DNA from 3 places in the Alkalihalobacterium sp. APHAB7 genome. Region 2 is predicted to be linked to each of the others. Evidence: a T-box and tRNA genes for the amino acid it is inferred to sense, from the RefSeq annotation. Region 2 holds a T-box; the other regions hold tRNA genes.

Region 1 (8,049 bases), on a different contig from region 2:
GTATAGTTAATCAGCCTTGGCGGCATAGCCAAGTGGTAAGGCACGGGTCTGCAAAACCCTTATCCCCGGTTCAAATCCGGGTGCCGCCTCCAAAATCTATTTTTTAAAATTGTCTGCTTTGCCGGGGTGGTGGAATTGGCAGACACACAGGACTTAAAATCCTGCGGTAGGTGACTACCGTGCCGGTTCAAGTCCGGCCCTCGGCACCATAATGCGCCCTTAGCTCAGCTGGATAGAGTGTTTGACTACGAATCAAAAGGTCGGGAGTTCGAATCTCTCAGGGCGCGCCATTTTCTTGTTAGTAAAGAAGTATACTTGTAAACAACATGTATACTTAACTTAATGACAGGCGGGTGTAGTTTAATGGTAAAACCTCAGCCTTCCAAGCTGATGTCGTGGGTTCGATTCCCATCACCCGCTCCATTATATATAATGGGCCTATAGCTCAGCTGGTTAGAGCGCACGCCTGATAAGCGTGAGGTCGGTGGTTCGAGTCCACTTAGGCCCACCATATATTTTTCCACAGTAGCTCAGTTGGTAGAGCAATCGGCTGTTAACCGATCGGTCGCAGGTTCGAGTCCTGCCTGTGGAGCCAGATATTGGCCCGTTGGTCAAGCGGTTAAGACACCGCCCTTTCACGGCGGTAACACGGGTTCGAATCCCGTACGGGTCACCAATTTTAAAAGGTTTCTAGAAGCAAGAAGGTCGAGGAAGTGAAGTCCTAAGGAACGGATCGTATCTAAATACGTGAGTATCGGAAGGAAAAACTGACGAAGAAATTCACAGCTTATCAAATTTCTTATGGAGGATTAGCTCAGCTGGGAGAGCACCTGCCTTACAAGCAGGGGGTCGGCGGTTCGAGCCCGTCATCCTCCACCATTTTGCCGGTGTAGCTCAATTGGTACAGCAACTGACTTGTAATCAGTAGGTTGGGGGTTCAAGTCCTCTCGCCGGCACCACTTTCAAACAGTTGTTTAGAGCCGTTAGCTCAGTTGCGAGCAAGACAACGTGAAATTGCTACGAGTTGTTCCGACACAGCATGCTACAAAGCATTGCTAGTAGAGGAAGGAACAGGTAGGACCAACAAAACGAAACATCGTCCTATACGACATGAGAAACATCATGAATTAACTTCATGAGCCATTAGCTCAGTTGGTAGAGCATCTGACTTTTAATCAGAGGGTCGAAGGTTCGAGTCCTTCATGGCTCACCATTTGTATTTTGCGGGTGTGGCGGAATTGGCAGACGCGCTAGACTTAGGATCTAGTGTCTTTGACGTGGGGGTTCGAGTCCCTTCACCCGCACCATTACATAGTTTTAGAGTAAGGTAGAAGATCGACTTACATTGGTCTTTTTTTTTGTAAGTGCTCATTCTCATTTTTACTAATAGGGAAATGACATGGGAAGATAAGTTAATTTGAAGTGGTATTATCTGCTGAATTGGACAAATATGTCTAATTCAGCTATTTTTATTTTTTCGAAATTCCAATCTTCTCCAACTACGCTTAAGATAAGAAAAAACACAGTATGTAATTAATGCACAAAGGCAAAATAAACGAGTAACTATACTTTACTTTTAAAAGGAGAGTCATCAATGCAACAAAATCAGCAAAACCAAGCTGCCCAACAAGCACAGCAAGCTATTCAACAAGCCCAACAAGCAGTTCAACAAGCGACACAACAAGCTAATCCTCAGGCGCTTCAACAAGCGCAGCAACAGTTACAACAAGCTCAACAGCAAATTCAGCAAGCACAAAGTGGCGCGCAACCAGCTCAACAGCAAAATTATTTGCAAGCGCAGCAACAGTTACAACAGGCTGCTCAGCAAATTCAGCAAGCTCAACAACAGCAAAACCAACAGCAGTAAGGAATCGGTTATATAAAACATAGTAAAAGGGTAGCTCAATATTGAGCCACCCTTTTCAACGGTTCGTAAATTTTAATATTGAATTAATTTAATACTCTGCGTGCTTGTGTATGTCTTGATGGATTATAAGATGAGATTTTTACAACATCTCCAGTTTGTGGAGAGTGTATGTATTGTCCATTTCCAATATAAATTCCAACATGATGGATTGGGCTTCCTCTAAAAATTAAGTCTCCAGGCTGAACTTGGCTTGGTGATACGGCTACACCAACTGTAGCTTGTTGCCTAGAAGTTCTCGGTAAATTTACACCAACTGAGCGGAACACATAAGAAGTGAATCCTGAGCAATCAAATCCACTTGGCGTTGTTCCTCCCCAGACATAAGGTGTTCCTAAAAATTGTTTACTATAATTAATCACAGCAGTTGCTTTGTCTGAGTTTCCAGCGCTTACAGGTTGAGCAGGGCTGCTAGTTGTGTTGTTGTTAGCCGCAGTATTTGTTGGAGCTTGTGCTGTGTTTGTATTTGTTACAGTCGGTTGACTAGAAATCGCTTGGTTTGTTTGACTAACTTGTTCTGTTTGATTAGCTTGTTGAGCTAATTGTGCTTGTCGCTCTTCTTCTGCTCGACGTGCTTCTTCGGCCGCTCTTCTAGCCTCTTCAGCAATCCGAATTTCTTCTTGACGTTGTAATTCTTTAACCTCTTCTAACTCTTGCATAACGGATCTTTTGTTTTGTTCGAGTGTTGCTTGTTCTTCTTTTACCGTTTGCTTATTCTTTTCGAACCGTTCTTGTTCTTTTTCAAGATCTTCTTGTAGTGCGTTCAGTTCACGCTCAGCTTTTTCTAAGTTTTCTAGTAACTTTTGATCTTGTTCTATTACTTGAGAGATTAGTGTAACGCGTTCTATTAGGTCTCCAAATCCATTTGAGGATAAGATGACATCAATATAAGTAAGCATAGGACTTTGTCCGTTTTGTTGGATGGCACGTAGTCTATCAAAATAAATTTCTTTCAGACTATCAAACTTTTTTTGAGCTTCTTCAATCTTTTGTTGATTGTCTGAAATGTTTTGTTGAGCTCCTTCGATTTCTTTTGTCAGTTCTTCAATCTTTACAATAGCTTCAATTATCTTATTGTCATATGTACGTATCTTATCCTCTAAATCTTCTATCTGTGCTGAATAATTCGTGGGAGGATTAGCATAGGATGTTGCAGGTGCCGCACTAAGAAGGGTTGCAGCTAAAGCTGTAGCGATAACTACATGTGTTAACTTCCTTTTCATTCTATTACTCTCCTTTTATATATAACTTTCCCTACGTTGGAAAGTTTATGCTTTTACTAGTCTCTCAAATTTTAATATGTTTCATGTCTAATAACAATGAATTTTGCTAGAATGTAATATAATTGTTACATAAGAAATGTTTTTGTCGTTTTTTTAGAGGGAATATTTATCAATAGTGTAAGGAAGGTTAAAATATGTATGAAAATAAATTAAAATAAAGCTGCCTATTGTAAATGTCTTACAATAAACAGCTTTGGACCATTTATTCTGTACCACTGGCTTCCAGTGTATCAATAGCTTCATTTAATGTTTCTGTATAAAATATTTCAACTTCTTCGTCCAGTAAGCCACTGATTTCTTCTTTTAGCCATTGGAAATTTTCGATAACAAGAGTTGTACTTACGTTTCTGGAAGTTAAAACCTCATTCAACCATAAAGAATAGTCTATAAATACTTTTTTATTCTGTAACTTCCATGCCGTATCTAAATACTGAAGGTGGTAATGGTTATCTTCTCTCGTTCGTTTCTTCCCATTTTCACCAAATTGCTCCGCTAAGCTTGGATATCTTGTGTAAAACTTCTTAACAATTTCGTCAACAATCTTCTCTTTAACCGCTAAATCTATCATGTCGCAACCACCTTAAAGCGTTGTACGATTGGTTTTATTGAAGCTAATTCATAATCAGGATATTTCTTCTCGAGTTCATGTATTTGTTTAAAATTATCACTTTTAATCCATTTGAAATAATGTTCTTCAGATTCCCACTCCATTTGTACAGTTAACTCTCCTTTTTTAACTTCATTATGTAATAATTTAAACGAAATAAAACCTTCTTCACTATCTACGGAACGAGAACGATTTTGATATAGTGAAATAACTTCTTTTACCTTATCGTCTGGAACGACAACAATTGAATGCACGATGTACATATCCATCTCTCCTTTATATAGATCTCTTCACAATTATAGGAGAAGAGTATATTTTAAAAAGCTTTTTATAGTATACTAATAATATTGGGGGAGGTAAAAAAATGTACCCAGAAAAGGCGGAAAATTAGCTCTCCAATTATTAAAGAGGATATTCATTCTTCTTGGAATATTCTGTTACCTAACTATATTATGGAATTAGAGAAAGTCAATCCAGACGGAATTATCATGGTCGGATGCCGATTGAAGAGCAATACGATTTAAGACCGTATTGTTCCCCTAATAAGTTACTATATTATAGTATTCAACAAATTTTATAAAAGTAAAAAGGGTGTTCTAAAAGTATATTACTTCTAGAGCACCTTTTCCGATTTCACTTTCAAAGTACATTTTCCACCGTGGTTTTCAATATTTTTATACTGGCCATTAAACCTAGACCTTAATAGGTTTCTGTTCTATTAGACTAATTAAGATAGGATAAAAGTAGAGTGATTTTACCATTTGATTGGTTAAGGTTTTAATACTTTTAATAAGAGTAGCATAGGGTAGAAGAGGTATGGGGGGGATTGTAGTGAGGGAGGAAACGCATTCAAATGTCACGAAAGTAGAGCATTTAATTTTTATTCTTATCACAGTTATGTATTGGTTTACAATTTATAGTTACGTCCCAATATTAACAGCCTACTTAGATTTTTTAGGGGCTACCTATATGTTCATTGGTGTTGTAGTAGGAAGTTATGGCTTATTACAAATGCTTATTCGTCTACCACTTGGAATTTATTCTGATGTCATCCAACGCCGCCGCCCTTTTATTATACTAGGAATTGCCATCGGCAGTATGAGTTGTTTTGGATTTATATTGACGGATCAATTAGGGTGGACGCTACTATTTAGAGCTCTGGCTGGCGTAAGTGCTTCAACTTGGGTGGCGTTTACTGTTTTATATGCGAGTTATTTTTCAAAGAAAGAAATTACGAAAGCGATGGGTTGGATTAGTGTCACAATGGTTCTTGGTCAGTTAGTGAGTATGATTTTTAGTGGCATAGTGGTTGATAAATTCGGTTGGATGGTACCGTTTTGGATGGGTGGTATCGCAGGAGTGATTGGATTAGTCTTATGCTTTTGGCTAAAAGAAGAGAAAGGAGGTGTTTCGAGAAAGCCTATAAAGGTTAAAGAGCTAGTCACAATTGTTAAAGAGCCGCAGTTAATTAAAGTAACTCTTCTTTCCGTTTTAGCTTACAGCATAATCTTTATTACGATCTTTGGTTTTTCTCCTAATTACGCGTTGCAGCTTGGAGCTTCGACTGTAGGATTAAGCTATTTAGTTATTGTTTTTGTCGTTCCACATGCTTTTGCCGCAATTGTTGTAGGAAAGTGGCTAGCGCCTCGACTCGGTCATTGGGGAACACTATTTGTTGGTTTCGTCGTTAGCTCTTTCATGACAGGGATAATTCCACTCGTTTCATCTTTTAGTTTATTACTTCTCACACAAGGTATTAACGGTTTTGCGTTAGGGGTGGTGCTTCCGTTACTTCTCGGTATGTCGATTGAATCAGTCGAGGATGAGAAACGAGCAACTGCGATGGGATTTTATCAAGCTGTATACGCTGTGGGAATGTTTGTGGGTCCTTTTGTAGCAGGAATGTTGAATTCTGTGTTTGACCTTTCGGCTGGCTTTTACTTTGGAGGCTTAATCGGAATTGTGGGTGTTCTATTAGTAGTTGTTTGGAAACGTGCTGAGCAAAGTAAGGTTGAAGCAAAAAGACAGAACGTAGCAGTTAAGTGAGTGAAGCAGTGTCTGTTATCGTCTAATTTTGCAGACTTGTCTTGGGAAAGAATAAATTAAGTGGGAAATTGCCAAAAGATGATGTATATGTTTAGTGGAGTAGATATTTAAGTTGGGTTTGAAGATTGAGTACGACAACGATTTTGGACAGGGCTCTTAGCTGAGTGGGTTATTAAAGAAGTTGATGAAAATACATTAAAGCCTTATCGTACATTAGCTAAGGGTAAAGGTGGTTAATACGCACTTACAAGGGGAACACTCTATTCAAGGAATAGCAGTTCATCATCTTATGAATGGGAAGTCTATGAAAGTAAACAAGATCAGAACTAAGTTTTTATTGGTATCGAGGTGAGGTTGACATGCATGAACCTGTACAAGCGCCATTTTTTCAACAAAGTACTCTCGAGTTATCGAAGGCACTCCTTGGAAAATTACTTATAAAGCAAACAGATCAAGGAGTCACAGCTGGCTGGATTGTTGAAACTGAAGCGTATATTGGACCGGATGATCAAGCTGCACATAGCTTTAATAATCGACGCACGAAACGAACGGAAGTAATGTTCGGGCCACCTGGTTATGTATATACATATGTAATGCACACTCATTGTCTCGTTAATGTCGTGAGTGGTGACGTAGGTCATCCTGAAGCAGTACTAATTCGAGCCATTGAGCCATATATAGGAATTGATCTCATGTACGAGCGAAGAAGAAAAGCAAAAAATGACCGTGACTTAACGAGTGGTCCTGGAAAATTAACGAAGGCCATGGGCATTGTTAAAGAAGATTATGGCCGTCCGTTTTTTGAACCGCCATTGTGGATAGCTGAAGGCAAATCAATACCATGCGAGGATATTGCCGTTGGTCCAAGGATAGGGATTGATAATAGTGGTGAAGCCAAACAGTATCCGTGGCGGTTTTACGTGAAAGAAAGTTCTTTTGTAAGTGGGTAGTAGGGAGTATAGAAAAGGGTATTGATGGAGGTGCCAGGTACCTTTAACACTTCAATGTGTTGAAGGTACCTGGCACTCTTCTTTTATAGGAGGATATGGAGCTTGAGTGAGCGACAGAAGCCTTCAAGTCCTGGGTAGATCGTTTCGTGGGTAATGTTCATTTGCGCGAGCTTATACCAATAATCTTGAAGGTTTTCTTTATTAAAGGTCAATTTGTATGTTACATCTTTCCCATTCAGCTTGTTGTCTTCAATGTTATAAACTTCTAGGATATCGTCCATTGTCTTATTAATGACACTCGGTACGAGAAACACACCTTGTTGAATTCTAAGCCGTTCATTTTTTTGGTAAGGATCATAACGAAATATGAATAATTCTGAGATTGTTTCTGGAGAAAATATGGCTCGTTTATATTGATAGAATACGTCACCATAACGGTCATTATCGAATTTCTCAAGTTCCCTTACATTTAATGCATAAATACTAAAGTTATCCTCAGCCCCATCTAAAGCAAAAAAGGCTGCTATGTAAGGTGAGCGCGTCCAATCTAGTAATCGAGTGGGCGTTCCATAATCCTGCATGACAGACAAAGGTTCTAGTCTAAAATTAACCAAGTCTTTCTCGTTTTCTTTAATGGGCACTTGGAATTCTAAAGAAGAATACAAGTGCGCAGACGAATAAAATTCGTTCACCATTTTATTTTCTATCGTGACACAATCTTCATTGGTCGGTTGTTTGGTAACTTTTTGAATTTCTCGAAACAATGAAGATTGTAAGTCCCAGACAGAATTTCTCTGACCTCGAAAAATCCATTCATTATAATGCAAATGAGAGATGACATCATTAAACTCATGCCAGCTTTCAATCTTTATTTCCTTCCACATAAGGATAGCCTCCAAGACAAATCTAAGGGGGAATATTAATAGTCCAATAAATTTTATTTTTATTTTGTACTTGGAAGTGAAAATACATGCAGTATTGTTGCATTTAATACAGCATAACCATTTAAACCGGTGATACTAACTTTAAACCAATTGTTGCACTAATAATAATAAAAATGAAAAAAAGACGAGATACGCTTTTCGGTTCCCCGTAATAAATAATGGCTAGAATAGCTCCCCCAGCAGCACCAATTCCAGTCCAAACGGCATACGCTGTAGACATCGGTAAAGTTTCCATTGCAAGGGCAAGGAATAGAAAACTTCCTCCGAATGCAGAAAGTAAATATACTAATGCTTG
Region 2 (11,477 bases):
TAACAATTTTCATTTCAACACCTGGAACAAACAACCCTTGTTTTGATCGAATTTCAAGTTTCTCTTCGTTGCTTAATTCTTGCTGATAACTCTTAATACGAGATAAAGCTACAATTGGTGTTGTTTCCGTCATACCATATGCATGCATAAATGGTATCCCGTAATCCTCTTCATATTTTTTAATCATGGACATTGGTGCAGCTGACCCACCGCATATAACAGCTCTTAAACTACTCATTTCACGTTTCTCTTTTTCTAGTAAATTTAAGACGCCAAGCCATATGGTTGGTACACCGGCTGTAATAGTAACCTTTTCGTTCTCAATTAATTCAGTAATCACTTCAGGGGTGAAATTTGGTCCAGGTAAGACTAGCTGTGTACCATACCAAGCAGAAGCATACGGTAATCCCCATGCATTAACATGGAACATTGGAACGAGCGGCATACAAACATCACTTTCAGAAAGCGCTAACGTATCTGCCATACCAAGCATCATACTATGTAGAGTTAGAGCACGATGACTGTATAGTACTCCTTTGGGGTTTCCAGTCGTGGCCGAAGTATAACACATACCTGCCGGAGTATTTTCATCAATGTCTTTTCTAAATTGAAAATCTTTGTCACCTTGGTTAATTAAATCCTCGTAGGAATATAGAGGCTCTAATGTTGTTTCTGGTAGTTCTTCCTGATCTGTCATTAGTATAAAAGCTTCTACAGTCTTTAGTTCATCTTTCACACTTTCAATAATCGGCAATAAGTCCTCGTCAATCAGTAGTATACGATCATTCGCATGGTTGATGATATACGAGATATGTTCTTCAGATAAACGAATATTCACCATATGAAGAACTGCACCTAAACTCGGAACAGCAAAATACGTCTCAAGGTGACGATGTTGATTCCATGCAAATGTTGCAACCTTGTCCCCCTCTTTTATTCCAAGTCTTTCAAGAGAACTTGCTAACCTGCGAGTTCTTTCACCAATTTCTTTATAATTTAATCGATGAGTCTTAGATAAAGTCCTTGATACGACACCCTTCTTAGGAAAAAAGTTCTCAGCGCGCTCTAACATCGAACTTATCGTTAATGGAACATTCATCATGATTTTTATTCCTCCCCTATCCATTTCTATCTTTACCGACCGACCGACCGGTCAGTTATTTTAAATTTTAAGAAAAATCTGCTAATAAGTCAACTATAAATCGAAATAATCTGACTATATTAGACAAAGTTTTCACTAAAAATAGTTACATATTTTTCATTACTGGTATAAGCTAATTTTTCAGATTAACTATATTTATATACTAAATCTTTATTTCTAATCATATTTATTCACAGGTTGTTAATAAGTAAACGAATAAATGTTTAGAATTAAATGTTGGTTTTATCGTCTTTTCTAGCTTTTTGTGGATAACTGCATAGTCTATTCACAGACTTATGCACATTATTCACGGTCATCCACAATCCTTCGTGCCACCTACTATTTAGTTTTTAAAAATGAAAACGAGCAAAACATTTTATTATAATAATGTTTTGCTCATTTATCTTAATTTGCTACAATATTTACTAACTTCCCAGGAACGGCAATTACTTTACGAACCGTTTTCCCTTCGATTGCTTCTGCTACTTTTTCATCCGCTCGTGCCAGTTCTTCCATTTGTTCTTTATTTGCATCTTTCGGAATGACTAATTTTGCTTTTACTTTCCCGTTTACTTGAACAACAATTTCAATTTCATCTTCGACCAAATACTTCTCATCGTATGTTGGCCATGCTTCGTAAGCTAGTGTTCCTTGATGCCCAAGCTTTTGCCATAATTCTTCAGCCAAATGAGGAGCGACTGGAGATATGAGCTTCACAAAGCCTTCCATTAATGATTTCGGTAATTGCTCTTGCTTATAGGCTTCGTTAATGAAGACCATTAATTGTGATATACCAACGTTAAAGCGTAAGCCTTCAAAGTCTTCACTTACTTTTTTAACAGTTTGATGATACGTACGTGTTAAAACTTCTGTCCCTTCTTCATCGGTGATTATTGTGTTGAGTTCGCCAGTCGCTTCATCAATAAACAATCTCCAAATACGATCTAAGAAACGACGCGCACCATCTAAGCCATTTTCAGACCAAGCAATGGATGCATCAAGTGGCCCCATAAACATTTCATAGAGACGAAGTGTGTCAGCCCCATGGCTCACAATAATATCATCGGGGTTTACCACATTTCCTTTTGATTTACTCATCTTTTCATTGTTTTCACCAAGAATCATGCCTTGGTTATATAACTTTTGGAATGGCTCTTTTGTTGGAACAACCCCAATATCATAAAGAACTTTATGCCAGAAACGTGCGTACAGTAAATGAAGGACCGCGTGCTCTGCTCCACCGATATAAATATCAACTGGAAGCCAGTGGTTTACTTTTTCAGGGTCTGCAAGCTGTTCATTATTTTTTGGATCAATATAACGTAAGTAGTACCAGCAGCTTCCTGCCCATTGAGGCATTGTATTTGTTTCACGACGTCCTTTTTTCCCTGTCTCAGGACAAACGACTTCTAACCAATCCTTTGCATTAGCTAATGGCGATTCACCTGTTCCAGAAGGCCTGATTTCATCCATCTCTGGAAGAACTAACGGTAACTCTTCTTCAGCTACAGGAGTCATTGTCCCATCTTCCCAATGAATAATTGGAATTGGCTCACCCCAATAACGTTGACGACTAAATAACCAGTCACGCAGACGGTACGTAATTTTCTTCGTCCCTTTCCCTTCTTTTTCAAGCCATTCAAGCATTTGGCTAATAGCTTCTTCTTTATTTAATCCATCAAGGAAGCCTGAATTGATATGAGGACCGTCTCCAGTATATGCTTCTTCTTCAATGTTACCACCAGCTACCACTTCTTTAATTTGCAGGTTAAATTCTTTGGCAAACTCATAATCTCTTTCATCATGTCCAGGAACCGCCATAATCGCACCTGTTCCGTAGCTAACGAGAACATAATCTGCAATCCAAATCGGCAACTTCTCGCCATTTACAGGGTTAATGGCATAAGCACCAGTAAATACACCTGTTTTTTCTTTAGAAAGCTCTGTACGCTCAAGATCACTTTTGGTAGCTACTTTCTTCTTGTAAGCTTCAATTGCTTCTTTTTGTTCTGGTGTCGTAATTAAGTCAATGAATTTGTGTTCTGGCGCTAATACCATATACGTTGCACCAAATAACGTATCAGGACGCGTTGTAAATACCGTAATAGACTCATCGTGACCGTCAATCGTGAACGTCACTTCTGCCCCTTCTGATTTCCCAATCCAGTTACGTTGCATGTCTTTAATGCTTTCAGGCCAATCTAATTCCTCTAAATCTTCTAATAGGCGGTCCGCATATTCTGTAATCTTCAGCACCCATTGCTTCATTGGACGGCGTTCTACAGGGTGTCCCCCACGTTCACTTTTCCCGTCAATGACTTCTTCATTCGCAAGCACTGTTCCTAAAGCAGGACACCAGTTTACAGCTACTTCATCTACATAGGCCAATCCTTTTTTATAGAGTTGGATGAAGATCCACTGTGTCCACTTATAGTAATTCGGGTCTGTCGTATCTACTTCACGATCCCAATCATATGAAAAGCCTAGAGATTTAATTTGTCTTCTAAAGTTATTAATATTTTGTTGCGTAAAATCACGCGGGTGTTTACCTGTATCAAGTGCATACTGTTCTGCAGGAAGTCCAAAAGCGTCCCACCCCATTGGATGTAATACATTATATCCTTGCATACGCTTCATTCTTGATAATATGTCTGTAGCTGTATAACCTTCCGGGTGTCCCACGTGAAGACCTGCACCAGACGGATATGGAAACATATCTAGTGCGTAAAATTTCTTTTTCTCTAGCTCATCTAACGTTTTAAACGTTTTATTTCCTTCCCAATACTGTTGCCATTTTTTTTCGATTACTTGATGTTGAAAAGACATTATTTTTCCTCCAATTGAATGTTATGTTTAGTTTAATATGTATTAGTTTTACATTAAGCTTTCATAAAACATAATGTATGAAAATTTTACTTCTGACCAATAAAAAAACCTCCCATCCCTAGCGTTATCGTTAGGGACGAGAGGTTGATCACAAAGTAAAATTTCCCGCGGTACCACCCAAATTAGCATAAACTTAAGTTTACACTCACTTTAGTAACCTTAACGCGGCGGACGGCAGTAGCTACTCTTCGTTCACTTCTGCAACTTGGAGGCGAGTTCATGGGTATCATCGATTGACTTTCACCAACCGTCAATTCTCTAATTACGAGATACGTCACTACTATTCCTCTTCATCGTTATTAGCGATTATTTCAATTCTATAAAGTCAATATACTTGCTATTGTATGAATATGTCGATTTTCTGTCAAGACCATTTTTGCCAAAATCCACTAGAAACATACTCTTTTTATACAATTAAGACTGAATAGAATGTTTGGCCGTAGGTTCAGCAGCTGTTTTTTCTTTTAATATTCGATCATATACGGCAGTTGATATGAATGCAAAACAGAATAATCCCATGATTGCATAGAAAAGAATGACCATACCAAAAGCTTCAGCAATCAGTCCTCCTATAAATGGTCCCATCATTCTTCCACCTGTCGCTACACTGTTAACAACACCTTGATAAAAACCGGCTTTACCTTCAGGAGCGAGCTTATGAGCGATCGTAGGAATCGCTGGCCAAATAAACATTTCACCAATCGTTAAGATGATCATCGCCGCAATAAACATTGTAAACACTTGTGCTTGCGACAGAACAAAAAAGGAAATAATAAATATAACTAACCCTGTGTATATTTGTGCTTTTAATGTATGCACCCATCTTCGAACGAAGAAAGCAATAACCGGTTGAAATAGTACGATCATGGCCCCATTTATCGTCCATAATATACTATATTGCTTTAATGATATTCCCAGTTGTTGAGTATATACAGAAATATTCGACTGCCACTGTACATAGGCTAACCAACAAATAAAGTACCCCGATAATACAATAAGTAGGGCTATAAACGGTCGACTGAACGAAAAGTGTTTCTTTTGTTCAAACACATTTGAAGTAGTAGCGTGTGACACCGTTCGGTTCGCTTCTATTTGTCTAAAACCGAAAATAGCCAAAAATAAAAATAAACAGTAGACAATTCCATTAGAAATAAAAATATAATCGATCTTTATAGAAGCAACAACACCAGCTAATGCTGTTCCTAAAGCAACACCAACATTTTGGGCAACGTACATTGCATTGAAGGCTTTTCTTCCTCCTTCAGGCCATGCGGTTCCAGCCATTGCATAGAGGGCAGGAAACGTCATCCCAGCACCAAAACCAATCCCTACTAAAAGGGCTACATACCACATAAAGGTGTGGTTATAGGCAAGAATAAAGGCACTGATGATCGTAATCGCAATTCCATAGATGACCGTTTTATAACCACCTATTCGATCAAACAAAGTTCCCCCAATGAGATTTCCAATGACACCAGCACCTGCATTCATCATTAATACGAATCCAGCAACAGATAATGGTTGGCCTAACTCTTGATGTAAATAAATCGTGTTTAACGGCCAAATGAAAGAAGCACCTGTTACATTGATAACCATACCAATAACAAGTAACCAAATTGCTTTAGGCATTATATGACTCTCCTCTTATTTCGTCTCTCTAAAGAAATAGTAAAAGATAACAATCAAAATAGCAATGCTTTTTCAATGGAAAAGAACGTATAAGTGTTTAAATGTTTTCTAGCTGGAGGTGCCATTGGCTCAGGCTCGCTGACTCCGCTTACTCTCATGCACTTCATCAACATTAGTTATGCAGGGAAGGACCTTGACGACGAAGATTTAGCGGACTCCACAGGCCCTTATTTCTTTAAAAAATTGCTAATTTGACTTCTTAGGGACCTCAGAAGCCCTTATTTACTAAATTTCATGATGTTTTTGCTTAATTTTAAGGGAATAAGGGCCTCTCAGTGCCACAAATGATTAATTGTGGTCATTTTTTCTAAAATAACGTCCTCTCAGTGCCCCAAAAATAAAAACCTATAGCACCAGTTGGAGAACGCTGCAACAAATGCCGCATCAGCACCCTAACTATAATCCGATATTAAGCGGTAAACACCGAAAATAAACCTTACAATTAGGACCCTCCAACTTTTCAAACTTCTCTATTTCAACCGTTCGAGTTTCTTGTTCGTTTGTGATAGGATGATGAAGTAACAGTAACTTATAACCAACTAAAGGTGATATATATGGAGATTAAACAACATCAACCTGTTCCTCTACGTTTCGGTGACAAAAGGTACCATTCTTGGAACTACCATTTAAGACAACAATTCGGTGAAAAGGTGTTTAAAATACCACTCGATGCTGGCTTTGACTGCCCTAACCGTGATGGTAAGGTAGCCAGTGGCGGCTGTACGTTTTGCAGTGATCGCGGTTCTGGTGATTTTGCCGGTGATCGAAAAGACGATTTAGTCACACAGTTTCATACGATTAAAGAACGTATGCACCGGAAATGGAAGAGTGGTAAATATATCGGCTATTTTCAGGCATACAGTAATACGTATGCACCTGTTAGCGAGCTTAGAGAAATGTTTGAAATTATTTTACAACAAGAAGGTGTGGTCGGGCTTTCGATCGCCACTCGCCCAGACTGCTTGCCTGATGACGTTGTTGACTATTTAGCTGAATTAAACGAACGAACTTATTTATGGGTTGAACTTGGCCTACAAACCGTTCATGAACGCACCGGTCTCTTAATAAACCGCGCACATGACTATCAATGTTATATCGATGGTGTAAATAAACTTAGAAAGCATGGCATCCGGGTATGTGCTCACATCATTAATGGGTTGCCTTTAGAGACGACTGAAATGATGAAGCAAACGGTAGAAGAAGTTTGTAAATTAGACATCCAAGGAATTAAAATTCACTTGCTTCATTTAATGAAAAAAACGCCAATGGTTAAACAATATGAAAAAGGACTTGTCCAGTTTATGGATTTCGATGAATACATCAACCTCGTCGTCGACCAAATCGAAATGCTCCCGCCTCACGTCATTATTCATCGTTTAACAGGAGACGGACCAGCCGACATGGTGATCGGACCGATGTGGAGCCTAAAAAAATGGGATGTCCTCAATGCCATTGAAGCTGAACTCAAACGCCGTGACACATGGCAAGGAAAGTTGTACCGAAAGGAAGTTGAAATGGAATGAATGTAGATGGAATTCTTCCTTATGCCAGAATACTACTAGAAAAAGTGGTTCACAGTGGTGACATTGCTATTGATTGTACGGCAGGAAATGGTCACGACACATTATTCTTAGCTAAACGAGTCGGAGAAAATGGCCACGTCTATTCTTTTGATATTCAAGAAAAGGCGATTGAAAAAACCAAAAAGAGAATACAAGACCATGATGTGGAAAAACAAGTAACTCTTCTTCATAAAAGTCATGACCACTTAACGGATTGCATCCCAGAAAATCACCAAGGAAAAATAAAAGGAGCGATCTTTAATTTAGGGTATTTACCCGGCGGTGACAAAGAAATTGTAACGAAGCCTGATTCAACACTAGCATCTATTGAACAGCTCTTTCGTATGTTGGATGCAGGCGGCATAATTGTACTTGTAATCTATCACGGTCATGAACAAGGAAAACTTGAAAAAGCTGCCGTTTTACATTACGCAGAACAACTAAATCAAGAAGACGCTCATGTACTAAAATACGAATTTATTAATCAAAAAAATAATCCCCCATTTATTGTCGCGATTGAAAAAAGGTAAATTACATTATTTTTTATTTTTCAAACGGTTGACAAGTCTGTGAAGGTGTCATAAAACTATAGTTATCATAAAAAGTCAGAAAATTAGAGATAGAGACCAGTTAATGAATTAGCGGGGGGAGAAACCTATGACAATATTACAGACCATCCTTGATTATAACGAGACGTTTGTAGAAGAAAAAAAGTACGAAGAATACCAAACGACGAAGTTTCCAAATAAAAAGTTAGTAATTTTAACTTGTATGGATACTCGCCTTACAGAATTATTACCTCGTGCAATGAACTTAAAAAATGGGGATGCAAAAATTATTAAAAATGCCGGAGCGGTAATTAGCCACCCATTTGGCAGTATTATGAGAAGTATAATTGTGGCACTTTACGAGTTACAAGCCCAAGAAGTATGTATCATCGGTCACCATGGCTGCGGAATGGCTGGATTAGAGTCTTCTAGCGTTCTGTCTAAAGCCGAAGATCGCGGTGTCTCAATGGAGAAAGTCGAAACGGTCGCCTTTGCGGGTATTAATGTGAACGAATGGCTTAAAGGCTTTTCTAAGGTAGAAGAAAGTGTAATGCATAGTGTTGAGATGGTTAGAAAACATCCACTGCTACCACAGAATACACCGGTCCACGGATTAGTTATTTGTCCTGAAACAGGTAAGTTAGAAATAGTCATCGATGGTTATACATCTTCCTAAAATGCAACTAGATTCAAAATAAACCGAAAGCTCCTCATTTATTTTGAAAAGGAAACATTGTAAGTACATACGATTTGATGTTCCCTTTTTCTAATAAGACAGCTAGACAACAAAGCCACATTGGATTATAACCCCAATGCGGCATTTTTTTATATTCAATTTTAGCAGACTCAAAGGACGGTATTTCAGTCTGTTAAAATGAATCGGTATAATTAGCCGTTTCTCTTTTTTTACTGATCATCACCCTACTGTAAACAATCGTCCAGCAACTCTCTAGTTCATCACTTACTTCCTCGACGGTAGACCCAACTATTTAAATAGAAGAAAAGTGTAGCCATGCCGCCAAGTCTAATAAACTTCTTGGCTGTATCCTTGACCTTCTTTTGCCCTTGTACCTTCTCATCTGCTAGGTAAATTGCAACTAAACCTTTATTAATCAAGTAATGAAAGTTTCGATTAGGGAGTTGGTCAATACTCGACTCTGCTTGTTTTACAAAATGACGAAAACGCGAAATGAGTTCTTCCTCACTTTCATAGTAAAAACAAAAATTTAAGTCTCCGCCGACCCGATCTTCCTCCTGATCAATAAAATAATCTAGCAATATATGTAACCCTTGTACATAAGGAAAATAACCATCTCTCACTCGTTGAACCGTCTCTTCCGTAAGACCTTCATTCGTTGCATAAGCCGCAAGACAAAAGATCCCTAAAGTCGAACCTGCACAAGCAGAAAACTCAAACCATGACATTTCTGGAACCTTGTCTTTATGTTGGGTAAACCAGTCTTCGAGAAGCGGGACACGGTCCTCTTGTTTAACATGTTTGTAAACTTGAAGGTCACAGTAATATTGACAAAGCTCTAGCATGACAGGCTGAGCCTTTTCAAAGGACGGTAGCTGCTTTAAGACTTGCTGGCACGTAAACACTAAGCTACTTAAGTAACCACCATCGTCCTGTTCTTCTCTCAATCGATAATAGTTTACTGGCTCAGTCCCAGGTGTTAAAGCGTGAACCATAGATTGATGAAGCGCACGGAAGTCTTCAGGATCTAAAGATGTACTACGATCACATAGGTTATCTAAGTAATCACTAATGGTTTGATACGCAACGATAAACTTAATAATTTTATTTACTTCTGGCCCTGCCAATAAGCCGTATATACCGCCACCCTCACAATGAAAAGTCTTTGACTCTATACTCATCAATGCTTGTTTTCTTAGTTCTGGATTCGGAATAGCATCCGCTTTTTCTTTCCATTCCTCTAAATAACGATGAACGGTCGGTATTACATTCCGATAAACACTGTACATCAACGTCCAAGGCTGACTAGGAATTTTCAAATTAACCCCCCTCACCAGTTTCTTCCTTTTAATAATAGTACTTTATCATACCCGTTTTTATTATCCAAATCTATTGACCCGTGGAAATGCGAAGGTGCCTGAATATCTCATTGCACCCATAGAAAGCAACAACTGTCCTGCTTTGGACTTTGTTTACTAGCCTGAAACAACTTGAGCGATAGATCTTTGGCAAAATTCGCCTTATAATATTTCACTTATCGTTTGAAAAAGCCTCACCCAATCAAAGGTGAAGCTCAGCAAATAGTTTGGCATATTGAAAAACGTCGTCTCGTTCAGGTTCATTGAATAGCTCATGGTACATCCCATCCCATTCCTTAAACCATTTCTCCGCAATTTTTAACTCATCATACCAAAACCTAGAAGCTTCATTATCTACAATATGATCGTCACTAGCTTGTATTAAAAGAAGTGGAACATTTGGAAATTTATTTACCTTCTTTTTAGCAATTGCCATTGCTTTTACAATTTCTTGATACCATCGTAAAGAAACTTTAGTTACTCGTAATTCATCCATCATATACGCTTCTCGGATCTCTGCATTTCTAGTCACGAGATGTGTCTTCAACCCTGATGGTGCAGTAACACTCGGTAATAGTCGATGCAATGCCTTCGAAGTCATCGTCTTATATTTAGGTGGTTCTTCCGCTAACCTTAATAACGGGGATGACAAGATGACCCCATGTAAATCCATTTTCTTTTCCATTAACGTACGAATGGAAACGAGCCCCCCCATACTATGACCTAGCAAATAAATAGGTAAACCATATAATGCAGCTTCTTTATACCATTCATATACCGTCTCAATATATTGATTAAACGAATCAATATGGCCACGTTTCCCTCGCGTTTTTCCTTGTCCAGGCAAGTCTCCCATCACGATATGAAAGCCAGCCTCCTGCCACTGTTTTCTTAACCAGCCGTATCTGCCATGGTGCTCCCCGGCTCCATGTACGATTACGATAACCCCTTTTGGTTGTTGACTACATTCCCATTTCCACATATTAATCCCCTTTCTCTCTATTTTTTTCCCCCAGCATTTGCTAAACTAAACGTATTGTATCAGGAGATATGATGGTGTTTATTATATTTATGTCAGATCTTCGCCTCATTGTCATCTTAAATCTTTTTATCATTTATTAGTTTAAAAGGAGTTGTTTTCTTTGATCTATCCATATAACGGTAAAACACCAGATATTGCCGAGTCAGCATTTATCGCAGACTTTGTTACAGTTACGGGTGATGTGAAAATTGGAGAGGAAACGAGCATTTGGTTTAACTCCGTCATCCGTGGTGATGTAGCCCCTACCATCATTGGTGACCGAGTCAATGTACAAGATAATTCAGTTCTGCATCAAAGCCCAAACAATCCCCTTATTATTGAAAATGACGTTACAGTAGGTCATCAAGTGATTTTACATAGTTGTATTCTACGCAAAAATGCACTTATCGGAATGGGATCGATTGTACTTGATGGAGCAGAAGTCGGTGAAGGAGCTTTTATCGGTGCTGGAAGTCTCGTTCCCCAAGGAAAAGTCATTCCACCCAACAGTCTTGCGTTCGGACGCCCTGCAAAAGTGGTACGTGAACTAACAGAAGAAGATCGTAAAGACATGG
Region 3 (11,477 bases), on a different contig from region 2:
GCCCTCGGCACCATAATGCGCCCTTAGCTCAGCTGGATAGAGTGTTTGACTACGAATCAAAAGGTCGGGAGTTCGAATCTCTCAGGGCGCGCCATTTTAATACGGGAAGTGGCTCAGCTTGGTAGAGCACCTGGTTTGGGACCAGGGGGTCGCAGGTTCAAATCCTGTCTTCCCGACCATGAAGTTTAAACTTCATTAGGGCCTATAGCTCAGCTGGTTAGAGCGCACGCCTGATAAGCGTGAGGTCGGTGGTTCGAGTCCACTTAGGCCCACCAGATATTATTCCACAGTAGCTCAGTTGGTAGAGCAATCGGCTGTTAACCGATCGGTCGCAGGTTCGAGTCCTGCCTGTGGAGCCAAGTATTGGCCCGTTGGTCAAGCGGTTAAGACACCGCCCTTTCACGGCGGTAACACGGGTTCGAATCCCGTACGGGTCACCAATTTCTAAGAGATTTTTAGAAGCAAGAAGTTCGAGGAAGTGAAGTCCTGAGGAACAGATCGTATCTAAATACGTGAGTACCGGAAGGGCAAAACTGACGAAGAAATTCGTAGCTTATCAAAATCTTAATGGAGGATTAGCTCAGCTGGGAGAGCACCTGCCTTACAAGCAGGGGGTCGGCGGTTCGAGCCCGTCATCCTCCACCATTATGCCGGTGTAGCTCAATTGGTAGAGCAACTGACTTGTAATCAGTAGGTTGGGGGTTCAAGTCCTCTTGCCGGCACCACTTTAAACTTCAAGAAAAGCTACGCAGTCTATTGCATAGCCAGTTTAAATGGGTAATAAATAAGAGTACCCATTTTTTATTTTGGGAGCCATTAGCTCAGTTGGTAGAGCATCTGACTTTTAATCAGAGGGTCGAAGGTTCGAGTCCTTCATGGCTCACCATTTTTTAGTTTTTGCGGGTGTGGCGGAATTGGCAGACGCGCTAGACTTAGGATCTAGTGTCTTTGACGTGGGGGTTCGAGTCCCTTCACCCGCACCATTTAAAATATAAAGTATTTCAATACATATAAAAAAGGAATTATCTCCATGGAGGTAGTTCCTTTTTTGTCTTAGTGCTTTAGTCTATTAAAGGTGCCTGGTACCATAAAAGGAGTGGCATTATAAGTGGTGATATATTGTTTAATCTAGTTGTTTGGCCGGGGGGCCATTTGGATGTTTGCGTAGTTTAGATTCAGTAAATAGGTTAGGATAACTATTACCTTGAGTAATATTTGGTGGGGGTTGGCCTACCGGGTGCATGGCATGAATATAATCTAGTACTGCTTGAATATCCTTTTTAGTAGCCAATTGACTTTGTTCGTCCAAGATGAGGCCGAGCTGCCCGCTGACTTCAACGGTTGCCCATTTGACTTGGCTAATGTGTTGAACATTGGATTGACGTAAGCGCATTTCTAATTGATCGATAGTTAATCGCAATTTCTTTAAATTTTTAGTATTGATTACACCATCTTCGATAACAACCATTGATTTACCGGTAAAAAAGCTTTCTACTTTATTCGACTTCACTTGAAGAAATTCAATAAAGATTAACGTAAGAACGAGTAAAAGTGCAATTAAAAAGGTGATCCAAATGTTTCGTTCGCTAACAGGCTGAATCATTAAGTTTCCAATAGAAATCATTATAACTGTCTGGGAGACCGTAAGCTGAGAGATTGATTTTCTGCCCCCAAGGCGTAAGATCATAATACCAACAAAAACAATGATTATCGCTTTCCATACCCAATGGAAATCCAAAACAATCCCTCCTAACTTTTTCTAAGGGTACTGTGGATAGCTTATGCAAAAATAGCAAAATATACACTAGTAGAGGTGAGAACAAGATGTCATTAAAATTAAGAAGAGGCTTATGTTATTTGGTGGGGTTGTTTATTTTAGCCGTTGGAATTACGTTTACGATTATTTCAAATCTTGGCGCTGGAGCTTGGGATGCGTTAAGTGTCGGCTTATCGGTTCGTTTTGGCTTGACCGTTGGTACTTGGGTCATATTAATTGGGGTCATCCTCATTATAGTGAATGCCCTTATATCTTGGTCACGTCCTGAAATTCATTCATTGCTAACCGTTGTTATATTAGGCTATTTTATTGATTTTTGGCTATTGATCGTTTTTCAAGACATTCGCTTAAATGAGTTGCCCATACAATCCGCGGTATTATTATTGGGGGTTACGTTAATGGGCCTTGGCATATCCACCTATCTGCAAGCTGATTTTGCTATCATTCCGATTGATCGATTAATGTTAAATCTAAAACAATTGTTGCGATTGCCCTTAATGGGAGCGAAGACGAGTGCAGAAATTATTGCATTAGTTGCTGCACTAGTTGTAGGAGGACCTATAGGAGTGGGAACGATCATCGTTACATTAAGCATCGGTCCACTGATTCAATTGTTTTATAAAAGAGTAAAGAGAATAGTTAGCGTTTAAAAGAAGAGGCTTCGAAATGAAGTCTCTTTTAGATGGATAAATTTTTATAGATTGAAAAAACTAAGATCAAATCGCACAGCTATAGAAAGAAGGAGGAAAAGTCGATGCGAAAGGTATCGCTATGTGTTTTAGTTTTATTCTTATTGATGTTGTTCCCGTTAAATGGTTTAGCAGAAGAAAATAAAGGGGAAGAAACTAAAGCTCAAATCCCTGATTACGTATTAGATATTTCCAAAGATAATACGTATCCAAACCCTACACAAGACCTTCCTTATTTACAACCGAGTGAATTAACTCAGGAGCTTTTGGATTCTTCAGAGGTTGAAATAACAAATCCTGAACTCATTCGATTATTAAACGAATCATCGATTAGTAATTCAAAGACAGCCTTGTTATTTAAAGCTTCCATTTATTTAGGGCAGTGGCCCCTAAATTACGAATCCGGTGAGACAAATGTGAATTGGGAATATAATAAAGTGAATACCAATTATGTGGATAACCGGGGCGGTCGCTCACCTCAAAAATTAACTTATACACAAGAACAACAAAAGAAAATTTCAGGTGGATTAACAGCTGAAGTTCCAAACAGTGAAGAAGTGAAAAAAATGATGATGATTAAAGCTGCTGAAAAAACAGGCTTACCATTGGCTTTTGACACGATCATAGGTTACGGAACAAAAAAAGGACAAGTTTATAAAATTGCCCCTAAAAATGTTGGCTATTTATATGCGTATGTACCAGCAGCCAATGAAAAAGGAAAGGTTACCTATGGGGAAGTGTATTTAACAATTAAGAACGGGAAAAGAAAGGTTGAAGTTAAAAATGTGACTCAACAAGGAATTGGGGCGTGGATACCAGTTCAAGATCATTTAGGCTTTAAATTTTACACTTCAAACCAACCACGTTAAAACAATTTATAAGCATAGACAAAAGGAGTGCTACTAAGCACTCCTTTCTTCAGAGATTGGATGTCTTATTTCTAAAAGAAACATTTTGATAGTAAGTATCCTTAACCAAAATGTTAGGTCCTAAGCATTTAACAGCTGGACAATGGCAATTTAATTCATCAGCTATGGCAGATGAGTTCCACGTTTTGTATGCTTGTTCTAATGAAGTCGTTTGAATGTTTCCTAGTGGTGGAGCATCACCGAAATCGGTCACAATGATGCTACCATCAAAGATATTCACATTTAACCGAGAACGTCCATCAGGATCATTCCGAACCGTTACATTTTTAGCGGCATATAAACGTTTTAAGAGCTCGAGATCCTCTTCATTAGTACTGCATGCATAAAAAGGAAGGGTCCCAAATAACATCCATATATCGTCGTCTTTACGGTAATCGAGCAAGCGATGGACAGCAGACCGAATATCTTCTAGTGTGGCTACCTGTAGACTGCTTGCAAAATCGCTTGGGTACATCGGATGAACTTCATGGCGCTGACAGCCCATATCAACAATTTGTTGATGAATTGCTTCTAGGTGCGGCAATGTTCGTTTATTGATCATGGTTTCAGCTGAAACCATGACTCCAGCTTTCGTTAATGCCTTTGCATTTTCAATCATCCGTTCAAAATAGTTGGCACGCTGTTGATAACTAGGTTTTTTCTCCATGACAGCAAAGCCGATATCCACAAAATCATCCACACTTCCATAGTTATGAGAGATATGAAGAACATCTAAGTATGGAACAATCTTCTCGTACCTTGCTAAATCAAGGGTAAGGTTGGAGTTTATTTGCGTCCGTACACCGCGCTCATGTGCATATTTTAATAGTGGAACCACGTAGTCATTAACTGATTTTAAAGACAGCATCGGTTCGCCACCAGTAATACTTAATGCTCGAAGGTGAGGAACTTCCTCTAACCGCCGAATGAAAACGTCTAAAGGTAATGGATTAGGATCTTTGGACGTTAAGGTGTAACCGACTGCACAGTGTTCACAACGCATGTTACAAAGCGTTGTTGTCGTAAACTCTACGTTCGTTAAAAGCGGCTTACCAAATTCCTCTATATCTAAATAAGCTTCCCAAGGATCATAAGATGGTTTAATTTGTAACTTTTTTTGCTCAATCAAGTTAAGTAACTCCTTTAATTGATGATTCATATCCTTTAATGATAACTGAATTAGAGAAATAGCAAAAGAACTATATTGAAAATAGATTGAATTGCCAATACTACTACTGTATGAACAAGTCTTAAGAGTATCACAAACGTAACTGATTTTCTTGAGTGTCTTTCATATTTTTGTTAAAGTTACGATGACATGAACTAAAGGAGAGAGTAGACATGGGTGGAGCAGTAAACGATAAAAATGAACAGTTAAATTTTTTAAATCAAAAAATACAAATGATTGGTGATCTTTTAGATAATATCGATCCTGAAGATACAACTGTAGAAGACATTGATCGTATTCTAGACATGCTCGATCAATTAGAGGGTAAATGTAAAGTATTCCGCCATTCTTGGGAATCAAAAGGAGCGGAGTAAGTTGTTTTTATATTTTATTCGCCATGGTGAATCAGAAGGAAATAAATTGGGAATTATCCAAGGAACAAAAGACTTTTCTTTATCGGAATTAGGTCAGGAACAAGCAAATTTAGTAGCTCGTTATTTCGAGAAACAACATCTCGATTATATTTACAGCAGCGATCTTACACGAGCTTATGAAACAGCAACTGCTATTGCCAACCGAAAAGAACTAACCGCGCATAAATGGGAAAAGTTAAGAGAAATTAATTTAGGCCCTTTAGAAGGGAAAACACGTCAAGAAATCTATACTCATTATCCAGAAGTAAAAGAGCATTCCATCCTTACTTCTGGAGTTGAGGGGACTGAAAGTATTGAGGAAATTACGGCTAGATGTCAGTATCTGCTCGAACAAATGAAATGCGCTCATGAAGGAAAACACGTAGCTTTAGTCGCTCACGGCGGATTAATTAGTATAGCCCTAATGTACATACTTTTAGGAGAACAATGGCATATGCATCACAGGCCATTTCAAATTGAAAATACGAGCATTACATTAGTAGAGTTTAAGAGGAATAGAAAGCCACTTATTCATTATATTAATAGGACGGCGCATTTAGAGGTTGATCCTCTTCAACAAAATCATTCATTACTGGATAAAGAGGCATAACCTCTAGGAAGGGGAATGATTTGAAAGCTTATCTATTAATCATCATTGCCATCCTATTTTTTTCGGGTAACTTTATTGTTGGTAAGCTAATGGTTGGCAACATTCCTTCGTTTACATTATCGTTTTTGCGTTGCAGTCTAGCATTCTTAATTATGGTTTTATTTGCTCAAACAGATTGGAAGAATCATAGAGAAGTATTAGTACGTAATTGGAAACCGATTTATGCGTTGTCACTGACGGGAATCGTTATTTTTATAGGCTTAGTGTATTATTCATTAAATTTTACAACGACAATCAATGCTTCGATTGTAGAAGCGTCCACACCGATATTTGCATCAATACTTGGTTTACTTTTATTAAAAGAACGCCTTTTAGCAGGGCAATATGTTGGAATTATGGTTTCTTTTATCGGAGTTCTATGGATCGTTACAAATGGGTCAATCCAACAATTACTAGCGTTACAAGTAAATGTTGGTGACTTACTAATGGTAATTGCTGTTTTAGCTTGGTGTATATACTCTATTCTAGTCAAAAAACATATGGGAGGTTTGCCGACGAAAGGAACGCTCATGGTTATGCTTGGGATGGCATGTATCACACTACTTCCTTTTGTTATTGTGGAGTTGATCTTATTAGATATTTCCATTGTTTGGAATGCTCCAACGATTTTATCTATTTTATACCTCGGAATTTTTCCTTCAATTATTGCAATAATTTGTTGGAATAAAGGGGTTGAACAGATCGGTGCTTCTAAGGCAGCAGTGTTTTTAAACTTAATTCCAGTTTTCACAACCGTACAAGCAGTTTTGATTTTAAATGAGAGAATTTACATGGAGCAATTATTTGGTGGACTATTAGTTATTGCCGGTGTTCTTTTAACTACCAAACAAAGATCTGTAGTAAAAGTAAATGAGCCGTTAAAATTAGGAAATTGAATAATGCGCTTTCATAACCCTTTCGAAATTTTTTGACAAGGCGTATAATAGGAGATGTGTAAAAATTCGTATCTGTAATTCCGAGGGGAGAGAACAGGATGGAGAAATTTAAAGATAGTATGTATCAGTTAATTGTAGAGACGTCTACGAATCTACCATATGATGTACGCCATGCAGTTAAGGCGGCAAAAGCAAAAGAAAATGCAGGAACACGTGCTGCATTATCACTATCAACAATTACTGAAAACATTCAAATGGCAGACGATAAGATTTCACCAATTTGCCAAGATACAGGTATGCCAACTTTTGAAATTAAAGTTCCTGTTGGTGTAAACCAAATTAAAATGAAAAAAGCGATAAAAGAAGCGATTGAGCAAGCAACGAAAGATGGGAAGTTACGCCCGAACTCGGTTGATTCACTAACGGGTGCCAACAGTGGTAACAACATAGGTGAAGGAACACCTGTCTTCCACTTTGAGCAGTGGGAAGAAGATTACATTGATGTTCGCTTAATTTTAAAAGGCGGCGGCTGTGAGAATAAAAACATTCAATACAGCTTACCATGTGAACTTGAAGGGCTTGGCCGTGCAGGTCGTGACCTTGATGGGATTCGTAAGTGTATCATGCACTCGGTATACCAAGCACAAGGACAAGGCTGTAGTGCTGGATTTATAGGTGTAGGGATCGGTGGAGACCGCTCGGCTAGTTATTTATTAGCAAAAGAGCAACTTTTCCGTACGGTTGATGATGTTAACCCGAATGAAGATCTTCGTAAACTAGAAGACTATGTGATGGAAAATGCGAATACACTAGGTATCGGGACAATGGGCTTCGGTGGAGAAGCAACATTACTTGGCTGTAAAGTCGGTGTTATGCACCGTCTACCTGCAAGTTTCTTTGTTTCTGTTGCTTATAACTGCTGGGCTTTCCGTCGCTTAGGTGTGAAAGTTGATGCCGAAACAGGAGAAATTAACGAATGGTTATATAAAGACGGTGAAAAAGTGGACTTTGGTGCACTTGCTGAAGAAGAAGCGGCAGCAACGGGTGAAGTGACTTCTGACGTTCGTGAAGTGGTACTTCAAGCTCCAATTACTGAAGAGCAAATTCGTGAGTTAAAAGTCGGTGACGTTGTTATCATTAACGGAATGATGCACACAGGCCGTGACGCGATCCACCATCACTTAATGGACCACGATGCACCGATTGATTTAAATGGTCAGGTTATTTACCACTGTGGACCAGTTATGTTAAAAGACGATCAAGGCGAGTGGCACGTTAAAGCTGCTGGACCAACGACAAGTATTCGTGAGGAGCCTTACCAAGGGGACATCATGAAAAAATTTGGTATTCGTGCAGTAATCGGTAAAGGCGGAATGGGACCGAAAACGTTAAAAGCGTTACAAGAGCATGGCGGAGTATACCTAAATGCGATCGGCGGAGCAGCTCAATACTACGCGGACTGTATTAAGAAAGTTAAAGGTGTCGACTTAATGGAATTCGGTATTCCAGAAGCGATGTGGCACCTTGAAGTAGAAGGATTTGCAGCAATCGTAACGATGGACTCACACGGAAACAGCTTACATGCAGATGTCGATAAATCTTCTTTAGAAAAGTTATCTCAATTTGCTGAGCGTGTATTTTAATAAAGAATGGAAGAAAGATGGGTAAACACTTGTTTACCTGTCTTTTTTTCGTGAGACGGTTCGGACCTAAGCAGAGTATGAAGTAGTTAAACTAGAAGCCGGTCGAAATTCGTCTGATGCTGTCGAGAAATCGATAAATCATGAGAAGTTGAAAATAAAAGCAGCTAAGTTAAAAACAAATCGGCTGGAGTTGAAAATAAAGGCAACCATTCAAGAAGAAATTACATCAGCCCAGCAAGTCTTACGTCTTATAACACGTTTGATAATACCTTTTAATTTGTTTCCACTTGTGTTGCATTTAAAGACAGCAAAGCAAACACTTACAATCGAAAAGCAGGGAGGCTTCTTTCGTCCGTATAAAGTGTATGATGAAAACCAACAGCTTCTCTCTCAAATTGAATTAGGCAAAAAATTAATCGAACGCTACACATTAAATATATCTGATGCAGCTGGTGAGTACATTGGGAACGTTACTAGTGTTAGCTCGCAGTCTGCATACACTGTAAAGACGAAGGATGGAAAAGAAGTAATGTTCATTCGAATTGGTGAGATTCCTACACTACAGAAGCAATGAAGTTGTTCGGAACTGTAGAAGGAGATATTGTCGACATTAAGCGTGAACATGTATCACACGATGAGTTTTTACAACTTATTGCTATCCCTCTGCTGATCAAATATACAACAGCACGTTAACGCTCTGTATAGTTTTTTATTTGTGTGAAAAGCTAATAAAAAACTTAGGGGAGTTAGGTGTTGAAAATGAAAAAACTACTTACGATTATTGCAATCATTGCGTTCATTTTTACTGGTCTAGGATCAACAGCCGAGGCCTACGACACTAAAGTATACCACTGGAGCTACAAGCCGGAAAAAGACAATAAGCCAGTAACGACAGAACCCCATTACATAGAACTGCTCGAAAAGTATGGTGGTTATTTTATCGGTAATACAGATAAAAAAGAGTTGTATCTGACATTTGATAACGGGTATGAAAATGGCTACACGGAAAAAGTTCTTGATGTATTGAAAGAAAAGAAAGTACCTGCGACCTTCTTTGTAACAGGACATTATTTAAAAACGGAACAAGATCTCATTAAGCGGATGGTAAACGAAGGGCATATCGTAGGTAATCATTCGTACCATCATCCAAGCTTACCAGAAGTAAGTGAATCAAGATTGAAGAAGGAACTAGAAAAAGTAAAAGAGGAATATACAAATATTACGGGTCAGAATGATATGAACTATTTAAGACCGCCAAGAGGTACGTTCAGCGAAAAATCGTTAGCATTATCCAATGATTTGGGCTATACGAACGTATTTTGGTCGATGGCTTATAAAGATTGGGAAGTTGATAAGCAGAAAGGAGCAGACTACGCCTATAATCAGATTATGAAAAGAATTCATCCGGGGGCGATTATGCTTCTTCATTCTGTTTCAAAAGACAATGCTGAGGCATTGGGACGTGTCATAGAAGATTGTCGTAAACAAGGATATACTTTTAAAAGTTTAGACGAGCTTCTCTTAGATCGAATGATGTTAGAGGAGACAAGAAATCAATAATCGGATAAAACCATGAGGCAAAGATTAGGCTCTAAGCGGGTGAAAAGAAAGCGAGCGTTCGTCCATTAAAAAATGATAACAAAGAGGCTGACAAACATGTCAGCCTCTTATCTGTACAATCTCTAGTTGGCAAAGCTTTCTTGACCAATCGCTTCTGCAATCGTTTCTAATGTACTTACATCGGTAACGTCAAAGGCAATCGCCTGCATGCTACGAACAATCATAACTCCAATTTTTTGACCCATAGAATTGGTAATTGGAAACTTTAACTCAGCATTACTTTCCCACTGGAGATCATCTTCGTCTGATGCAGCAACCAAATTGCTTGAACCCTCTTCAAAAATGAGGATACCCACCCAATCTATGTATGGGACTTCACTCACTAAACTCTCACAAGTTTTTTCAAAAACGGATTGAAGACTCCTCTTCTTATAGACATGAGCCATAATTTGTAGGGAAGCTACATCTGTTGCAATAGACATGTAATATCTCTCCTTCGCGAAACATTTTACTTCTCCTATTGTAGCAAATTCTATTCAATTACGAACTAGTAAGTTTAGGTAGTGGGGGGAGTGGTTGGTATAGGACTCAATAACTGTTCTTACCACTCTTTTATGGCAATATTCACTTAAATTTAATACTAAGCAAAAATGACAAAGGACGACGTCAAAATTATGACGTCGTCCTGGCAATTATTAAGTTCGAACTCGTAAACGTGATTTGATTTGTGTTGCAAGAACTTCTAGAAGGATAGCGACCGTTAATATGAAGTAAGTGATCGTTCCCATTTCACGAATATCATAATAGAATGCACTTGCCATAAACATTTCAAAGCCGATCCCACCTGCACCTGCAGCCGCACCCATTGCGACAGCCACTCCAAAGTTGATTTCAAATCGTAAGAAGGTCCATGAAATTAAATAAGTCATCGACGCAGGAATGACGGCTTGGAAAACGATCTGCCACCAATTAGAGCCGCTTGCTTTCAGCGCTTCAATTACCCCTTGGTCAAGTTCCTCAAACGCTTCAGAATAAGCTTTGACAAGGTAACTAACCGAGTGAAATGTCATTCCAATGACAGCTGCGACACTACCGAGCCCTGCAGCGATGGCAAAAATAAGTACCCATAGAACGGTTGGTACCGCTCGAACCAGGGCAACAAAGCCTTTGATAGCATTAGATACTTTAGGGTTGGAAAGGTTCTGAGCGGCCAGTAAACCTAGAAAAAGAGCAATAATGGCACCAAAAATCGTTGTTAATACGGCAAGTCCAAGGGTAACAAGAACAGCATACAAAGCTTCACTAAAAGTAAAATGGTTAAAATGAGGTTCCGTAAACATTGTCTTAAAGTTAATAAGGGTATTCACGATGGCCTCAAACACATTAAGATTTTTATAGTCGAAGGTAAAAAAACCGTATATTGTTAAGAATAGTAGTGTATAAAGTGTTGCTTGGACAACAATAGAAGTTTTAGTGATAGGCTTTACTTTAATAGGTTTCTCTAGATACTGTTGAATGATATCATTATTTTTTTTTGGATCTGGATTAGTGAATTTCTCTAGTCCCATTACAAAATCACCCTTCTAATGTAGTTTGAGATGTATTCAATGGAAAGGATCGTAATAGCAATGACGAGGACCACTAAGCTTGCTGCATTATAGTTACTACTCTTGTAATAGAGATCAAAAGCAAATCCAATTCCAGTACCTGTTAAAATTCCAATTAAAGTAGCACTTCTTATATTTGTCTCAATCACAAATAACAACCAACTAAT

What was found. The T-box of region 2 lies ahead of leuS (leucine--tRNA ligase). A T-box ahead of a tRNA ligase gene usually reads a tRNA of that ligase, here a tRNA-Leu.
Region 1: it has a tRNA-Leu gene. The T-box ahead of leuS (leucine--tRNA ligase) is inferred to sense a tRNA for this amino acid. The anticodon was not compared.
Region 3: it has a tRNA-Leu gene. The T-box ahead of leuS (leucine--tRNA ligase) is inferred to sense a tRNA for this amino acid. The anticodon was not compared.

What each region holds. Positions count from the first base shown of each region.
Region 1 is NZ_JBLWFS010000026.1:716-8,764, forward strand. Features, by position in the region: tRNA gene ACNSTQ_RS18825 (tRNA-Cys) at 19-92, shown strand; tRNA gene ACNSTQ_RS18830 (tRNA-Leu) at 121-209, shown strand; tRNA gene ACNSTQ_RS18835 (tRNA-Arg) at 214-290, shown strand; tRNA gene ACNSTQ_RS18840 (tRNA-Gly) at 350-423, shown strand; tRNA gene ACNSTQ_RS18845 (tRNA-Ile) at 435-511, shown strand; tRNA gene ACNSTQ_RS18850 (tRNA-Asn) at 520-595, shown strand; tRNA gene ACNSTQ_RS18855 (tRNA-Glu) at 602-676, shown strand; tRNA gene ACNSTQ_RS18860 (tRNA-Val) at 804-879, shown strand; tRNA gene ACNSTQ_RS18865 (tRNA-Thr) at 884-959, shown strand; tRNA gene ACNSTQ_RS18870 (tRNA-Lys) at 1,138-1,213, shown strand; tRNA gene ACNSTQ_RS18875 (tRNA-Leu) at 1,224-1,307, shown strand; gene ACNSTQ_RS18880 (hypothetical protein) at 1,595-1,867, shown strand; gene ACNSTQ_RS18885 (NlpC/P60 family protein) at 1,951-3,147, opposite strand; gene ACNSTQ_RS18890 (hypothetical protein) at 3,410-3,775, opposite strand; gene ACNSTQ_RS18895 (antibiotic biosynthesis monooxygenase family protein) at 3,772-4,077, opposite strand; gene ACNSTQ_RS18900 (MFS transporter) at 4,646-5,860, shown strand; gene ACNSTQ_RS18905 (DNA-3-methyladenine glycosylase) at 6,220-6,810, shown strand; gene ACNSTQ_RS18910 (FRG domain-containing protein) at 6,894-7,694, opposite strand; gene ACNSTQ_RS18915 (DMT family transporter) at 7,816-8,049, opposite strand, start outside.
Region 2 is NZ_JBLWFS010000005.1:134,381-145,857, forward strand. Features, by position in the region: gene ACNSTQ_RS07550 (long-chain fatty acid--CoA ligase) at 1-1,102, opposite strand, end outside; gene leuS (leucine--tRNA ligase) at 1,547-3,967, opposite strand; T-box leader at 4,097-4,330, opposite strand; gene ACNSTQ_RS07560 (MDR family MFS transporter) at 4,442-5,656, opposite strand; gene ACNSTQ_RS07565 (TIGR01212 family radical SAM protein) at 6,271-7,239, shown strand; gene ACNSTQ_RS07570 (class I SAM-dependent methyltransferase) at 7,236-7,808, shown strand; gene ACNSTQ_RS07575 (beta-class carbonic anhydrase) at 7,936-8,502, shown strand; gene ACNSTQ_RS07580 (tetraprenyl-beta-curcumene synthase family protein) at 8,784-9,842, opposite strand; gene ACNSTQ_RS07585 (lysophospholipase) at 10,084-10,863, opposite strand; gene ACNSTQ_RS07590 (gamma carbonic anhydrase family protein) at 11,024-11,477, shown strand, end outside.
Region 3 is NZ_JBLWFS010000008.1:155,234-166,710, reverse strand. Features, by position in the region: tRNA gene ACNSTQ_RS10775 (tRNA-Leu) at 1-13, shown strand, start outside; tRNA gene ACNSTQ_RS10770 (tRNA-Arg) at 18-94, shown strand; tRNA gene ACNSTQ_RS10765 (tRNA-Pro) at 103-179, shown strand; tRNA gene ACNSTQ_RS10760 (tRNA-Ile) at 199-275, shown strand; tRNA gene ACNSTQ_RS10755 (tRNA-Asn) at 284-359, shown strand; tRNA gene ACNSTQ_RS10750 (tRNA-Glu) at 366-440, shown strand; tRNA gene ACNSTQ_RS10745 (tRNA-Val) at 570-645, shown strand; tRNA gene ACNSTQ_RS10740 (tRNA-Thr) at 650-725, shown strand; tRNA gene ACNSTQ_RS10735 (tRNA-Lys) at 811-886, shown strand; tRNA gene ACNSTQ_RS10730 (tRNA-Leu) at 900-983, shown strand; gene ACNSTQ_RS10725 (DUF421 domain-containing protein) at 1,124-1,738, opposite strand; gene ACNSTQ_RS10720 (YczE/YyaS/YitT family protein) at 1,825-2,427, shown strand; gene ACNSTQ_RS10715 (YfkD family protein) at 2,532-3,335, shown strand; gene yfkAB (radical SAM/CxCxxxxC motif protein YfkAB) at 3,385-4,503, opposite strand; gene ACNSTQ_RS10705 (SE1561 family protein) at 4,716-4,916, shown strand; gene ACNSTQ_RS10700 (histidine phosphatase family protein) at 4,918-5,565, shown strand; gene ACNSTQ_RS10695 (DMT family transporter) at 5,586-6,500, shown strand; gene ACNSTQ_RS10690 (fumarate hydratase) at 6,599-8,143, shown strand; gene ACNSTQ_RS10685 (hypothetical protein) at 8,292-8,717, shown strand; gene pdaA (delta-lactam-biosynthetic de-N-acetylase) at 8,903-9,703, shown strand; gene ACNSTQ_RS10675 (GAF domain-containing protein) at 9,826-10,185, opposite strand; gene ACNSTQ_RS10670 (PhnE/PtxC family ABC transporter permease) at 10,399-11,271, opposite strand; gene ACNSTQ_RS10665 (PhnE/PtxC family ABC transporter permease) at 11,271-11,477, opposite strand, start outside.